3 regions of the Pantoea sp. SGAir0215 genome follow, and region 2 is predicted to be linked to each of the others. Evidence: predicted binding sites of a transcription regulator. Region 2 holds the regulator's gene; each other region holds the start of a gene.

Region 1 (5,309 bases), 380 kb from region 2:
GTTAAACGAAGTGCATGATGAGGTTCAATGCGGCTTTTAATCTCCACTGCGAAACAATTATAACAGCAAAATGGCGATTCACTGATTAAAACGTATCATGGAAAGCCTGAATGCAGAATGATTATCTCTAAAACAGTCAGGCTGAGAAGATATAATACCTGAATACCGGGGTGCAATTGTCCTAATTGAACAATAAAAAAGGCTTATTAAGGTCGTTAAACAGAGTTAAAGAGGGGAAGTTTCAACGCCTGCTGAACCGCTACGTTTTTGTAATGTCTCTGCAAGGCGCGCAAACTGCTGCTGCAATTGCTCATCATGGTTTTGATTTTGCGCTTCAAGCGAAAGATTATGCACCAGTAACTGACTGGCCCGGTCATCAAGACAGAAAATCAGGCTGGAAAAGGCGTTTTCCAGCACCGTCAAGCGGCGTTGCTGTTCACCGATGAGCGTCAGCAGCTCGCCAAAGGTCATGGCTTCTTCGGGTTTATCTGTAGTCATGGGATGAAACTCCTTTTATGCATGATCAGCGCCAGCATAGGGCATTGGTCATTCGGAGTCCAGATGGGCAAGCGGTTAGTCAGGCATAAATGAAGATAAAAAAACCGGGTGGCGAAACCCGGTAAAAACAGCACAGTGGCGGTTAATCGGTAATGAACCAGTCGTCAGCGCTTTCCCACGTTTGCTGCAGGATTTCACTGATTTGTTCACGCGTGTCTTTGTCACCGCCCATTACGCTCAGCTGATTCGCCGTGGCGTAACGCACTTTGACCTGATTGGTGAATTGCGGAAATTGTTCATCGATCCGGCGCGACAGCTCCTGGCTCAGGGCTTCCATCGCACCAGCGGGAAGAGGTTGGGTTTTGGCAACGGTAATTTCAACACGCATAAAAGCCTCCGTATAAGATACTGTATATAATTACAGTATAAATATAGCGGAGGCAAGCGAAATTATTTTATACGCCAGTTGAGGGTTTCCCCGGCCAGGAAAGGCACCAGCGTATGAGAGCCCATTGCAATGCTTTCTTCTACCGTCCATGGCTCACGCACCAGCGTAAGGGTGCCTTCGTTCAGCGGCAGGCCATAGAAACGCGGACCATTTTCAGAACAAAATGCCTCAAAATGCTGCAGGGCATTGAGCTCTTCAAATACGGTAGCGTACGCGGGCAGGGAGGTAGGGGCGTTGAACACACCCGCACAGCCGCAGCTGCTCTCTTTCAGATGGCGCAAATGAGGCGCGGTGTCGGTACCCAGAAAGAAACGGGGATGACCGGAGGCGACAATCCTGCGCAGCGCCTGCTGATGCGTATTGCGTTTCAGGATCGGCAGACAGTACAGGTGAGGGCGGATACCCCCGACCAGCATATGGTTGCGGTTGAACATCAGATGCTGCGGCGTAATCGTTGCCGCCAGGTTTTCATTGGCGCTTTCCACATAGTCAGCTGCATCTTTGGTCGTGATGTGTTCCATCACCACTTTCAGCGCGGGGAACTGTTTGCGTAGCGGTTCCATCACCGTTTCAATAAAGCGGGCTTCGCGGTCAAAAATATCGATGTGCGAGTCCGTCACTTCACCGTGCACCAGCAGCGGCATTCCCAGCGTTTGCATCCGCTCCAGCACTGAGGCAATCGAAGCAATATTGGTGACACCATGGCTTGAATTGGTCGTGGCATGAGCGGGATACAGTTTGGCGGCCGTGAACAATCCCGACTGAAAACCGCGGGCCAGCTCATCGGCCTCTAACGAGTCGGTCAGGTAGCAGGTCATCAGGGGGGTAAAAGCGTGCCCATCAGGTAAGGCAGCCAGAATGCGATTGCGATAAGCTTCGCCCGCCGCGACGCTGACTACCGGCGGAACCAGATTGGGCATGACGATAGCACGACCATTGACTGCGCTGGTATAGGGCAGCACAGTGTTGAGCATATCATCATCACGAAGATGGATATGCCAGTCATCTGGACGGCGGATAGTAAGTTGCTGAGGGTGTGCGGTCATGAATGCGGCTCCGGCAAGTAGAATAAACGAAAGGCGTGTTTAGGCCGGATTATAAGCATAAGGACTCAGGCAACCGTTTGCACCTGTTTTTCTTTTTTAAAAAAAATCCGCGCCTGAAGGCGCGGATAAGATGACGGTAAAGCTGCCTGTCAGGCGGTTAGTCGGTGAAGGGGATGACCAGTTCACCAGGCTTCACTTCCAGCCCTTTCGCGAATTTTTTCGCCAGCGATTCCGCTTTACTGCGATCGGCGCTCAGCACGTAGGCGGGGTGCTGATCAAAGTAGCTTTTTAACGACTGATTCAGATAAGGCGTCAGGGTTTTCATAATAGAGGCCATCTTCTCGGGCTGAACCTGCGCATCGACGATTTCCATATCGCGCAAATATATGGCTCCTTGCTGCTGATCAAACACTGGCTGCGCACGCATTTTGAGTTGCATATCGGCCTGTTGCGGACCAAAGAGTGAGGAGACATTAATTTTGGCATCGCCCGATAAGGTGACTTTCCCTGGCACGTCCCGACCAATCTGGCTATTCAGGTTAGTTAACACAATATGGGCATTGACCAGACCTGATACGCCAATGTCTTTTTCGAAGTTATTATGTTTTTGCAGGGCCTGATTGACTTCCTGTTCGCTAATTGTGTATTGCGTTAACTGATTACAGCTACTCAGTAAAACCGCTAAAAACAGGGCAACCAGCCCGTGAAAAACCGTCTTCATACTTCCCTCGTTTAACTGAAAAACTCGCTCGTGGCATAGCCTGCCTGAATGCAAACCGTCTGTCATCAGGAATGGGATGATAAGGATTTGCCGAAAATGCCTTCCGGAAGAAAGTGCCCCGATCTTCCGCTGTTAAAACGGGCGGCTTGCGGCACCCACGGCTTCTTACGCGGCGGGGCAGTGACAGCGCACAGGGTTAAGAAACCGATGTGGTTACCGAACCAGTTTTCTGGATCGGAGATATGAACAGGTCTTTTGACGCGTCTGCGCTGCACGGTGGGCCGGACGATAATTCAGCGACCTGGCTGTTGTGGTATGCGTAACGTTTTACCGCAGACCTGGCGGCGGTTATAGTGAAAGTTATCAATGACTGGCATTTCCTTCCCGCCATGGACTTCAGGAGAGATGATGTTTGGCTATCGTTCTGCCGCACCAAGGGTGCGACTCACGACCGAGCGGCTGGTGGTAAGACTGGTTCATGAACGCGATGCATGGCGTTTAGCCGACTATTACGCGGAAAACCGTGACTTCCTTAAACCCTGGGAGCCGGTGCGTGATGACAGCCACTGTTATCCCTCTGGCTGGCAAGCCCGGCTGGGCCTGATCGCTGATATGCATAAACAGGGCTCGGCGTTCTATTTTATTTTAATGGACAGCAATGAAACGGAAGTGCGTGGCGTGGCGAATTTTAGCAATGTCCTGCGCGGTGCCTTTCATGCCTGCTATCTTGGCTATTCGCTTGGCGAGAAGTGGCAAGGGCAGGGCCTGATGTTTGAAGCGCTGCAGTCGGCGATTCGCTATATGCAGCGCCAGCAATATATCCACCGCATCATGGCAAACTACATGCCGCATAACCAGCGCAGTGGTGACCTGCTGGCCCGCCTGGGATTCGAAAAAGAGGGCTATGCTAAAAACTACCTGATGATTAACGGTCAGTGGCAGGATCATGTCCTGACTGCGCTGACCAGCAAGGAATGGACACCCAATCGTCGTGGGTAAAATGAGGAGTTCGCAATGAAGATGACCTTGTCGGCGCATGCGTTGCGCGTGCTGGGTTGCCTGCTGGAAAAGCAAATCACCACACCGGAACAGTATCCTCTTTCATTAAATGGCGTGCTTACCGCCTGTAATCAAAAATCTAATCGCGAGCCCGTGATGACGCTGAGCGAAAGCGACGTGCAGGATCAGCTCGATCTCCTGATTAAAAAGCATCTGGTGACCGCCAACAGCGGGTTCGGCCAGCGCGTGGTGAAATACGAGCAACGCTTCTGCAATTCCGCCTTCGGTAATTTACAGCTCAGTAGCGCAGAAGTTGCCGTTCTCACATTGCTGTTCCTGCGTGGCGCGCAAACCCCTGGTGAACTGCGGACCCGGAGTGGGCGTTTGCATGAGTTTGCCGACGTCAGCGACGTTGAACAGACGCTTGACACGTTGATGTCGCGCGCTGAGGGGCCCATGGTCATGCGCCTGGCGCGGGAGCCGGGTAAACGTGAAAGCCGTTTTATGCACATGTTTGCTGATGAGGTCGAACTCGGGGCGCTGGAGCAACACCCAGCTACGGCGGACGATGTCGCGCTGCGGGATCGGATTGAGGCGCTTGAGCAACAGGTTGCCGATCTTCAGGAACAACTGGCGCAATTACTGGAAAGAGAACAATAAATGACGATTCGCATTGGTGTTGTTGGGTTAGGCGGTATTGCGCAAAAGGCCTGGTTGCCTGTGTTATCGCAGGCAAATAACTGGCAGTTAGTCGGCGCATTTTCGCCGAATCAGGCCAACGCCCGCATCGTCTGTGACCGCTACCGTATCACCTGCTTCCCTTCACTGACCGCTCTGGCTGCCGCCTGTGACGCCGTATTTGTGCACAGCAGTACGGCCAGCCATTACGACGTGGTCAAAGCACTGCTTCAGGCTGGCAAGGATGTCTGTGTCGACAAACCGCTGGCAGAAACCCTGAATCAGGCAGAGGCGCTGGTCGCGCTGGCCGAAAAGAAACAACGAAAGCTAATGGTGGCGTTTAACCGGCGTTTCGCGCCCTGCTATCAGCAACTGAAAACACAAATGCACTCCGCCGCTGCGCTGCGTATCGAAAAACACCGCAGCGACAGCGTGGGTCCACAGGATCTGCGCTTTACACTGTTAGATGATTACCTGCATGTCGTTGATACGGCTCTGTGGCTGGCAGGAGGCCGTGCGCTGCCCCGTCAGGGCCATATTGCGACCAATGAACAGGGACAGATGCTTTACGCCGAGCACCATTTCAATGCGGGTGGATTGCAGGTAACCACCAGTATGCACCGTCGGGCAGGCAGCCAGCGCGAACGTATCAGCGCCATCTGTGATGGCAAATGCATTGATATTCATGACATGCGCGACTGGCAGGAAGAGTGCGGTGCAGGCGTAGTGATCACGCCGCCTGCCGCCTGGCAGAGCCACCTGGCTCAGCGCGGATTTGTGGGCGTGGCAGAACATTTTGTTCACTGCATCGAAAATCAGACAAAGCCGGAAACGAGTGGTGAGCAGGCACTGCTGGCGCAACGTATCGTCGAATCCATGTGGCGCGACGCGGAACGGGAATAACGCCTTGTAACACTCA
Region 2 (5,309 bases):
GTTGCTCTGCCGAGATGGTTACGCCCTGAACGCTCACGCCATAATTTCTGGCGGCAAAGGCCGCCAGGCCGCCCCAGCCGCAGCCGATATCCAGCAGGCGCATTCCCGGTTTGAGTTGCAGCTTGCGGCAAATCATATCGAGTTTGGCTTCCTGCGCCGCCTCAAGCGTGGTGGCGTCTTTCCAGTACGCGCAGGAATACTGCATGTAAGGATCCAGCATCAGGCTGAAGAGATCGTTGCCTAAATCGTAGTGGGCTTTACCCACCTGCCAGGCCCGCTTTTTGGATTGCAGGTTCACCAGACGCGCCAGCGCAATACGCAGGATGTCCTGAATATGATGCGGCAGTTGCTCGTCGAGTTTATGCTTCAGCGCCCGATGAAAAAACATATCCAGCCGCTCGCATTCCCACCAGCCATCCATATAACTCTCGCCCAGGCCCAGGGATCCTTTCTGCAGAACGCGTTTGAAAAAATCGGGGTGTTTGACCTGAATATCCCAGGGCCGCGAACCGTTAATTTCAATATCGGCTTTTTGCAGTAACTCCTGAACGATGCGATACCAATGGTTACGTTCGATGCCTACTTCTTCTACACATGATGAACTCATAGCCACTCCATCACCAGAACCGTCAGAACCTGAGAAAAAGCAGGAGCTGTTTCTCAGGATTATGAGAAAAGTCACAGATGACGCCTTGCGCCAGACAACAAAAAGGGTACAGAGAAGAGAAAACGTCGGTATCCATGCAGCGTTGCTCACACAGATGCCGTCACAGCCTGAAGGCTGTGTGAAACATTTTTATTATGATGACAGTGCGAGTGGGTCTGGCAGAGGAGGCACACTGGCAGACCCTGATTCAGTCAGTGAAAACGGGTAACACGCAAATCGTTGCCTCAGTGATTATCCTGGCAGGGATGTGCAGATGAGGCAATATCAGTTTGTGCGCCGGCGCGGCGCTGTAACTGATAGCCCATCCATGCCAGACCAATCGTCACCATCATAATTAGCGTGGTCGTAAACAGAGCCTGGATCAAGCCTGCGGACACCGCAAGGCTGGCGGCAAAACAGAGTCCGAGCTGAAGCGTGTTCTGCAATGCCGCCGCTTTCCCGGTGGCATTTGGGAAGGGCAGCAGCGCACTGGACACCACAATCGGATAAATCGCGCCATTTGCCAGCGCCATGCCGCAGAACGGCACCAGTAACGCCGTGAGTGACGGGCTTCCCGAAAGCGCGACGGCAAACAGCGCCCCGACACTCAGGCTATAGACGCCGAGCAGCCACGGCAGCAGCGTTGCGCCAGAAAACCGGTTGAGCAGCGCACGGCAGCCAAACCCGCCGATTAAAAAGGCGATGGTTTGGGGAATATAACTGAGCCCGATATCCGCAGGAGACAGACCAATATCAGCCAGGATAAACGGCGAACCCGTCAGCCATGCAAAAAAACTGGCTGAGCAGGCGGAATACATCAGTACGTTACCGCTGTAGGCACGTGCGCGCAGCAGCGTCAGAAACCCAGGCTGCGGAGCAGGGGAACGTTGCTTTTTTTGCGGCGAAGGCAGGCGCAGCGTGACCAGGATGAGCGCCACAGCAATTCCTGTCAGCACCGCAAAAATGGCGCGCCAGTGAAAATGGCCGATCAGCCAGGCGCCCAGTAACGGCGCCAGGGCGGGAGACAGCGCGACGAGCGGCATAATGGTAGCAAAGACTTTATTGGCCTGTGACTGAGGATAGCGATCGACGACCAGCGCCTGCCAGCTGACGGCCGCCGCGCACACGCCGATAGCCTGTACAAAACGCAGTACCAGCATCAGGATCACATTATCTACCCACAACATACCCGCACAGCCCAGAGCAAACAGGACGAGGCCTGCCAGCAGCACCGGCTTACGCCCCAACCGATCAGATAAGGGACCCCAGACCAGTTGACCACAGGCAAAACCGGCCAGAAACAGGCTCATGCTGGCGCTGATCATCCCGGCTGACGTGCTAAAACTTTGCTGCATAGCGCCGAAGGCGGGCAGGTACATATCGGTTGCCAGAAAGCCCAGCATACTGAGCACGGCAAGATAGGGAATAAAGCCTTTTGAAGCGGACATCGGGTTCTCATCAGTTGCAGAATAAACGCGGGGCAGTGTAAAAGCTGTACTTCACGCTGTGAAACGGTAAAATTTGCCTGTTGCTGTTAAAAATTTTGAAGGCAAATTATGTGGTCTGAATATGCGCTGGAAGTGGTGGATGCGGTCGCACGCGGTGGCAGCTTTAGCGCGGCCGCCCAGGAACTGCACCGTGTGCCTTCTGCCATCAGCTATACCGTTCGCCAGCTGGAAACCTGGCTGGCTGTGCCGCTGTTTGAACGCCAGCACCGGGAGGTGATTCTCACCCCGGCGGGCGAGCATTTTGTGCGGGAAGGGCGCAGCGTTATCAAAAAAATGGATGCCACACGACGTCAGTGTCAACAGCTCGCCAACGGCTGGCGCGGTCAGATTGGTATTGCCGTCGACTGCATCGTCAAACCGCAGCGGACCCGGCAGTTTGTCAGGGATTTTTACCGCCATTTTCCCGACATGGAGTTGCACATCAGCTATGAGGTCTTTAACGGCGTCTGGGATGCGCTGGCAGACGGGCGAGTGGATGTGGCGATAGGTGCGACACAGGCGATTCCGGTGGGGGGGCGTTTCGCCTTTCGCGATATGGGCACCCTGAACTGGCGTTGCGTGGTGGCGCGTCAGCACCCTCTGACGCAGGTTGCTACGCTGGGTGATGAGGCGTTGCGCAACTGGCCTTCACTGGTGCTGGAAGATACGTCGCGCGCGTTACCGCGTCGTATGACCTGGGCGCTGGATAACCAACGCCGGCTGGTGGTCCCGGACTGGCAAACCGGTCTGGACTGTGTGCGCGCCGGTTTGTGTGTCGCGATGATACCGGGCCATTTAGCGCGGCCCTTACTGGACAGCGGCGAGATGGCAGAGCTGAACTTACCGCAGGCGTTTCCGGAAAGTCCCTGCTGCGTCAGCTGGGCGGAAGATCGCGCATCACCGGCGCTGGGGTGGTTACTCCAGTACCTGGGCGATGCGCAAACGCTAAATCAGGAGTGGTTGAGCGAGGATTAACGGCGATAATCGCGATAAGGACCATAGCCCACCGAGCGTCGCTCAATAAGCGTCGGGTGGACTTCAATCGTCTGCGACTCTTCCCGCTTACTGGTGATGCGATCTAACAACATCTCCAGCGCCTTCTCACCCAACTGGGCTTTAGGTTGATGCACCGTGGTCAGTGCCGGAGTGAAATAGCGCGCATTGCGCACATTGTCGTAACCAATGACGGAGATATCCTGCGGCACGCGCAGGCCCATTTCGTCGGCCGCGCAGATTGCGCCCATCGCCATGATGTCGCCCCCACAGAATACGGCGCTTGGGCGCTGCTTCTGTGACAGAATCTGCTGCATGGCCTGATAGCCAGATTCGGGTTCAAAGTCACCCTGCACAATCCATTCGGCACGTGGCTGAATACCCGCTTCTTCCAGCGCCTTAAGGAAACCGGCATGGCGACCGCCTCCCGTGTTACGCTCCATCTGGCCGGGAATGGCACCAATATCGCGATGACCACGCTCAATCAAATAACGTCCTGCCAGATAACCGCCCTGGAAAGCATTGTCCAGTACGGTATCGGTAAAGTCGGCACGGGATTCGCCCCAGTCCATCACCACCATCGGAATATTGCGGTTCGCTTCCAGCATTTGCAGCAGATCATCCGGATACTCTGAACACATCACCAGAAGCCCGTCAACGCGCTTTTGCGCCATCATCGACAGATAGGCGCGCTGTTTTTGCAGGTCATTATGTGCGTTGCCCAAAATCAGGGTATAGCCTTTATCGAAGCAGTGATTCTCAATGGCTTCGATAATTTCAGCAAAGTAGGGCGCTTCACTGGACGTGGCGAGCAGGCCCAGCGTTTTGGTGTGATTCACCTTCAGGCTACGCGCGACTGCGCTGGGAGAATAATGCAGTTCCCGAATCGCTTCCCACACCGCTTCGCAGGTATTTTCTGCGACAAAGCGCGTTTTATTGATGACGTGTGAGACGGTCGTGGTGGACACGCCCGCACGCTTCGCCACATCTTTAATTGTTGCCATGTAAATCGAACTCCCGGGCCTATCTAAATTATTGATAAGCATATTGTTAAACGTTTGCGTCAGCGGACGGTTATTTCTGCGAAAAACATCGCTTTTCTGTCCGGTATTGAGTCATCAGGGCAGGAAATAACGTCTGAAAAGGGCGCGGACGCAACCGATATTGCGCGCTGTTGCGCAACAAAGGGGGGATTCTAACAAGGCTGTGCGGATAAAACGAGATTTTTACCCACGCGTATGTGAAAATGCTTTCACCTTACAAACGTCAGGGTTAAAGGAGAGGGGATGAGTACCGATTTGAAACTGTCATTAATGACGACGGCAGCCGCACTGTTAATGATCATCGCGTTTAGCTTCACCGCTATTCTGCACTAGTCGCATTCGTTTGCAGCGAGGCTATACTGGCTGACTGGCTGACTGGCTGACTGGCTGACTGGCTGACTGGCTGACTGGCTGACTGGCTGACTGGCTGACTGGCTGACTGACTCGCTGACTGCGCGTCCAGCCTTGCCGGTGATACGTCCTGTCTGTCAGACCGTATCACCGGCAGGTGCGGCATTTTCGCCCGCAACACCCGGCTGCACAATCGGGGTGAGGTGGGCAATAAAAAAGCCGGGAAGTTGCCTTTCCCGGCTTTTTTGTATGAAGGACGTTTAGCGAACGGTCTTTGGCGTCATAACGCGACGCGCACCAATATAATGGCGCTGCCAGTAATCTTCGCTCAACGCACTGATTTGAATATCTTTACCGGTACGCGGTGACTGAATGAATTTACCGTTGCCCAGGTAAACCCCGACATGATCTGCGGTTCCACGCCCGTTGATGCGGAAGAAAACCAGATCGCCTTTTTCAAGGGATTCGCGGTTGACCGGTGCTGCATCCCGCAGATGGTACATTTCGTTAGCGGTACGGGGGATCTTAAACTTCACGACGTCTTTGTAGGCGTACCATACGAGGCCACTGCAATCAAAACCCGTATGGGGCGATTTGCCTCCCCACTGATAACGCTTGCCAAGTTGCCCCATCAGTTTTGCCATCGCCGTTTCACGCGCTTTCTGGTAACGCTGGCGATGCGCTTTACTCATTTTAATGGTGCCGGTTTCGGTATTGTCTGCCGTTAACGCCTTCGCAGCACGTTGATGACCATACCGTTTTTTGCTGGCGGTATTGGCGGCGACTTTT
Region 3 (5,309 bases), 1.6 Mb from region 2:
GCATTTTTGCGCAGCCATTCATGACTGTCGCGGTATTTCAACTCAGCTGGCACATTGCTCATCGCCCTTTCTCCTGTAATTATGTTTTACTGCGCAACCGGCTTGCCGGCGCGAACGAAAACGGGTTTAGTCACTTTTACGGGCATTTCACGGTTGCGGATTTCAACGATAGCGTCTTCGCCAATGCCCGCAGGCACGCGGGCCAGCGCAATGCTGTAACCCAACGTTGGTGAGAAAGATCCGCTGGTAATAATGCCCTGCTGCATCTGCCCCTGACTATCCGTAAAACGCACGGGCAGGCCGTTACGCAGTACGCCTTTTTCTGTCAGGATCAGGCCAACCAGTTTTTCAGTGCCTTTTTCGCGCTGACTTTCCAGTGCTTCGCGCCCGATAAAATTGCGGTCCGCCGGTTCCCAGCACAGGGTCCAGCCCATGTTGGCGGCCAGCGGTGAGACGCTTTCATCCATTTCCTGACCGTAAAGATTCATGCCCGCTTCCAGACGCAATGTATCGCGTGCGCCCAGCCCGGCGGGTTTGACGCCCGCGGCGAGCAGGCGCTGCCAGAATGTAACGGCCTGCGCCGCAGGCAGCGCGATCTCATAACCCGCTTCGCCGGTATAACCGGTGGTGGCGATAAACAGCTCCCCGGCCTGGATACCAAAGAACGGCTTCATACCTTGTACAGCCTGACGCTGTGCATCACTGAAGAGCGTTTGTGCTTTTTGCTGGGCCTGTGGGCCCTGCACGGCGATCATCGCCAGATCGTCACGCTCCCGGACTTCCACGCCATAACCCTGCGCATGTTCATTGATCCATGCCAGATCCTTTTCACGCGTCGCAGAGTTCACGACCAGGCGGAAAAACGTCTCATCCATGAAATACACGATCAGATCGTCAATCACGCCGCCCGACGCATTCAGCATGCCGGTGTAAAGCGCTTTGCCGGGTTGCGTCAGCCTCGCGACATCGTTTGCCAGCAGAAAACGCAAAAACTCACGCGTACGTGCACCGTGCAGATCGACGATGGTCATGTGCGAAACATCAAACATGCCTGCGTCGTTGCGAACAGCATGATGTTCATCCAGTTGGGAGCCATAGTGCAGCGGCATCATCCAGCCATGGAAATCCACCATACGCGCACCGTTTTTCTGATGCTGGTCAAACAGAGGTGTGTGCTGAGTCATAACTATCCTGTGCTGAAACAAGTAAGTTTGAAACCACGCCGCCGGGAGCCGACGCAAACGTTCTCTTTGCAATGACGTTACCACTGAACGGGTCGATTAACCATAAGCAAAGCGAGGTCGAACGCAGACGCACAGCCTAATCGCGCAAAAGAAAAAGCAGGACAAAAGACTGTAATTTTGTGATTAAACACACAACAAATACGACCTATTCATTTTTTTACAGCCATTTTATTCGTACCGACACGCAAGATGTTAAAAAAATAGCGAAGCAAAAATGGCGTCGAATAAAAATAAGTAATGCGAAACATCACGCAAAATTAGAATAAATCAAATGAGGCGCTGCAACGGTGCAGGACTGCATTTTTACGGTGCAGTCCTTTTTTAAAATAAAAAAGCCAGCAATTACGCTGGCTTTAAGAAAGGGATTCGCGTCAGCGAAGCCAGGCGGGAATGTCGTTCAGGCCCATCGCCTGCCGCAACATGACAGGTTTCACGCCCGGTAAATTATCGGCCAATTTTAGCCCGACATCGCGAAGCAGCTTTTTAGCCGGATTATTGCCCGCAAACAGCTCACGAAATCCCTGCATGCCCGCGAGCATCATGGCGGCACTGTGTTTACGGCTGCGTTCATAGCGGCGCAGATAGAGGTGCTGCCCGATATCTTTGCCCTGCTGATGCAGGCGGCGAACTTCACCAATCAACTCTGCGGCATCCATAAAACCGAGATTGACACCCTGCCCGGCCAGCGGATGAATGGTATGCGCAGCATCGCCCACCAGCGCCAGGCGATGTGCAGCAAAGCTGCGCGCATAGCGTGCCGTGAGGGGGAATGCCTTCCGTTCGCCTTCCAGTTCGCACAGGCCAAGGCGCATATCAAACGCCACCGACAACTGTTGATTAAAGAGCGCCTCAGGCATCGTTTCCAGCCGGGTGGCTTCCTGGGGCGACAGCGACCAGACGATGGAGCACAGATGCGGATCCTGCATCGGCAGAAACGCCAGAATGCCATCCCCATGGAATACCTGACGCGCGACGCCATCATGTGGCATGGAGGTACGGATGTTCGCCACCAGGGCATGGTGTTCATAATCCCAGAAAGTCAGCGGAATATCGGCTTTGTTGCGCAGCCAGGAATTGGCACCGTCTGCGGCAACCATCAGCCGTGCGCTCATCATGCCGCCATCCTGTAGCGTAATGAAAGCTTCGTTATCGCCAAATGCCACCTGCTGAAGATGTGACGACGGCAGCAACGTCACGTCACTGCAATGCCTGGCTCGCTGCCATAAGGCGCAGTGAATCACCGGGTTTTCGATAATGTGCCCGAGATGGGTTAAGCCCTGCTGCTCACCGTCAAATGAGATAGCACCGAAGCTGTCACGATCCCAGACTTCCATGGCCTGATAAGGGCTGGCTCTGAGCGACAGGATCGTCGACCAGACATCCAGTTTTTGTAAAAGACGTTCACTGGCCGCATTGATAGCCGATACGCGGACAGACGGAGAAGCGGTGGCATCAAATTGCGGCTCGGGCGCTTGTTCGAGTACGGCGATACGCAAGCCACTGCCCTGCAGACCGCAGGCCACGGCCAGTCCTACCATACCGCCACCGGCGATCACCACATCATAAGTTTGCATCAGTGCCTCTCAGTTAACGCTTAACCCAGCCAAGCGTGCGCTCGGCCAGAAGATTTCTCAGCAACGGCAGATGATCCATTGCCAGCAGGCCAAGGTTGCGCCCGACGACCAGCGGTGCATGGCGGTTGGCAAACAGGCGCACCAGACCGTCGGTGAGACCGATGGTCGTGGCCCGATCCTGTTGGCGACGCTGGCGGTAATGCTGCAGGACAGCATAGCTGCCGGGGTCCTGTTGCTGCCGGTGCGCGGTGGCCAGGGTTTCGGCTAAGGACATGACATCCCTCAGGCCCAGGTTAAATCCCTGCCCGGCAATAGGGTGCAGCGTCTGGGCTGCGTTGCCCACGGTGGCAACACGATGTGAAACGACCGGTTCGGCCTGTTGCAATGCCAGCGGATAGATATCGCGTTTACCGGTGTGGGTAAATTTCCCCAGTCGCCAGCCGAACGCGTGCTGAAGTTCGCTGAGAAACGTCTCGTCGTCCCAGCGCTCAAGCTGCGGGCGTTTATCCAATGAATGACACCACACCAGCGACAGTCGGTTGTCAGACATCGGCAGCAGGGCGAGCGGGCCGAACGCAGTAAACCGTTCAAAGGCCCGCCCCTGGTGCGGTATCTCGCTGGTGACATTCGCAATGAGTGCCAGCTGCTGATAAGTTTCGGTTTGCCACTGAATACCGCAGGCTGCCGCGACAGCCGAACGCGTGCCATCAGCCGCCACCAGCACATCAGCGTCCAGCTGTTCATCATTATCCAGCGTGACCTTCACGTGCGCCTGAGTACGGTTCACATTGGTGACCCGTGCCGGACAGCGCAGGGTGACGCCGGGAGCCTGTTTAAGCTGCGCGAATAAACGCTGGCCTACGTCGAACAATTCGACGACCTGGCCCAGCGCGGGAATCGCATAGTCGCTGGCCGCCAGTGAGACAAAACCCGCATGACCCCGATCGGAAACATGGATCGTTGTGATCGGCGTTGCGCAGGGGGCAATGCGCTGCCAGAGATTAATATTGGCCAGTTGCTGACAGGTGCCGGCAGACAGCGCAATGGCACGGCCGTCATAACCTGGATGCGCGCGGCTGGCAGGTTCGCTGCTTTCGATCAGCGTGACGGGCAGCGCGCCCTGTGTCAGGTGCGAAATAGCCAGCGCCAGCGTGGCACCGGTCATTCCGCCACCCGCGATGAGGACGGTCATCCTGCGCGTGCCGCCGCCATCAGCGCCTCAATAGCATCTGGATCTTTCACCACGCTGTCAGTGAGGTTCTCGTTACCTGTTTCAGTGATCACAATGTCATCCTCAATGCGAATGCCGATACCGCGGTATTCCACCGGCACGTCGGCATCGGGGGCAATGTATAAGCCTGGTTCAATAGTAATGACCATGCCCGGTTCCAGAATGCGATCCCGGCTTGGCGTGCCGTAGTGCCCCACATCATGGACATCCAGCCCCAGCCAGTGGCTCAGGCCATGCATAAAGAATTTGCGATGCGCGTCTTCAGCAATTAACGCGTCAACCTCGCCCTGCAACACGCCCAGTTCAACCAGACCGGTCACCATGATGTGCACCACCTCATCATTCACCTCGCGAATACTGACGCCAGGCCGGAAACGGGATAATGCCGTCTCTAATGATTTCAGCACGATGTTGTAGACAGCACGTTGAGCAGGTGAGAATTTACCGTTTACCGGGAAGGTGCGGGTAATATCGCCTGCGTACCCCTGCCATTCACATCCCGCATCAATCAGCACCAGGTCGCCATCCCGCAGCTCACATTCATTCTCGGTATAGTGCAGAATACATCCATTTTCACCGGAACCGACGATGGTGTTGTAGGAGGGAAAACGCGCACCGTGGCGGTTAAACTCATGATGAATTTCGCCTTCCAGATGGTATTCGTACAGGCCGGGGCGACAGGCCTGCATAGCGCGCGTATGGGCCAGCGCACTGATCTCACCTGCACGGCGCAGAATGGCGATTTCTTCCGGACTTTTGAACAGGCGCATCTCATGTACCCAGGGACGCCAGTCTGTCAGGCTGGCAGGGGCGCTCAGGTTCTGGCGGAAACCGCGACGTAGTTTATCCAGTGCACTGAACACCAGCTTGTCAGCCTCAGGATATAACCCTTGCGCGTGATAAACCTCATCCAGACCGTTCAACAAAAGATGAAGCTGCTCACCGATATCGTTCCAGGGCAGTGCGCGATCCACACCCAGTTTTGCCGGTGCCGCCTCCTGGCCCAGACGGCGACCAAACCAGATTTCTGCGGTCAGGTCGCGGACACGATTAAACAGCACACTGTGGTTGTGGTTCTCATCACTTTTGATCAGCACCAATAAGGCTTCAGGCTCATTAAAACCTGTGAAGTACCAGAAATCACTGTTTTGACGAAACGGATATTCGCTGTCGTTACTGCGCGTTACTTCAGGCGCCGCAAAAATTAACGCTGCGCTGCCCGGAACCATTTTCGCTAACAGCGCCTGACGACGCTGCTGG

What was found. The regulator PurR, encoded in region 2, represses purine synthesis genes. The targets are predictions, from matches to a motif close to CANGCAAACGTTTGCNTG.
Region 1: the regulator PurR is predicted to act here: its motif matches at 2,059-2,076, upstream of pyrC (dihydroorotase).
Region 3: the regulator PurR is predicted to act here: its motif matches at 1,235-1,252, upstream of gcvT (glycine cleavage system aminomethyltransferase GcvT).

The regions. Positions count from the first base shown of each region.
Region 1 covers NZ_CP028031.1:2,131,378-2,136,686, forward strand. The annotation lists gene C1N64_RS10045 (hypothetical protein) at 226-498, opposite strand; gene dinI (DNA damage-inducible protein I) at 641-886, opposite strand; gene pyrC (dihydroorotase) at 949-1,992, opposite strand; gene C1N64_RS10060 (lipoprotein) at 2,150-2,713, opposite strand; gene rimJ (ribosomal protein S5-alanine N-acetyltransferase) at 3,122-3,712, shown strand; gene C1N64_RS10070 (YceH family protein) at 3,728-4,372, shown strand; gene C1N64_RS10075 (Gfo/Idh/MocA family protein) at 4,373-5,293, shown strand.
Region 2 covers NZ_CP028031.1:2,507,603-2,512,911, forward strand. The annotation lists gene cfa (cyclopropane fatty acyl phospholipid synthase) at 1-607, opposite strand, end outside; gene punC (purine nucleoside transporter PunC) at 892-2,094, opposite strand; gene punR (DNA-binding transcriptional activator PunR) at 2,203-3,108, shown strand; gene purR (HTH-type transcriptional repressor PurR) at 3,105-4,130, opposite strand; gene C1N64_RS11795 (cytochrome bd-I oxidase subunit CydH) at 4,413-4,502, shown strand; gene C1N64_RS11800 (C40 family peptidase) at 4,781-5,309, opposite strand, start outside.
Region 3 covers NZ_CP028031.1:4,153,716-4,159,024, forward strand. The annotation lists gene gcvH (glycine cleavage system protein GcvH) at 1-62, opposite strand, end outside; gene gcvT (glycine cleavage system aminomethyltransferase GcvT) at 87-1,184, opposite strand; gene ubiI (FAD-dependent 2-octaprenylphenol hydroxylase) at 1,616-2,818, opposite strand; gene ubiH (2-octaprenyl-6-methoxyphenyl hydroxylase) at 2,832-4,010, opposite strand; gene pepP (Xaa-Pro aminopeptidase) at 4,007-5,309, opposite strand, start outside.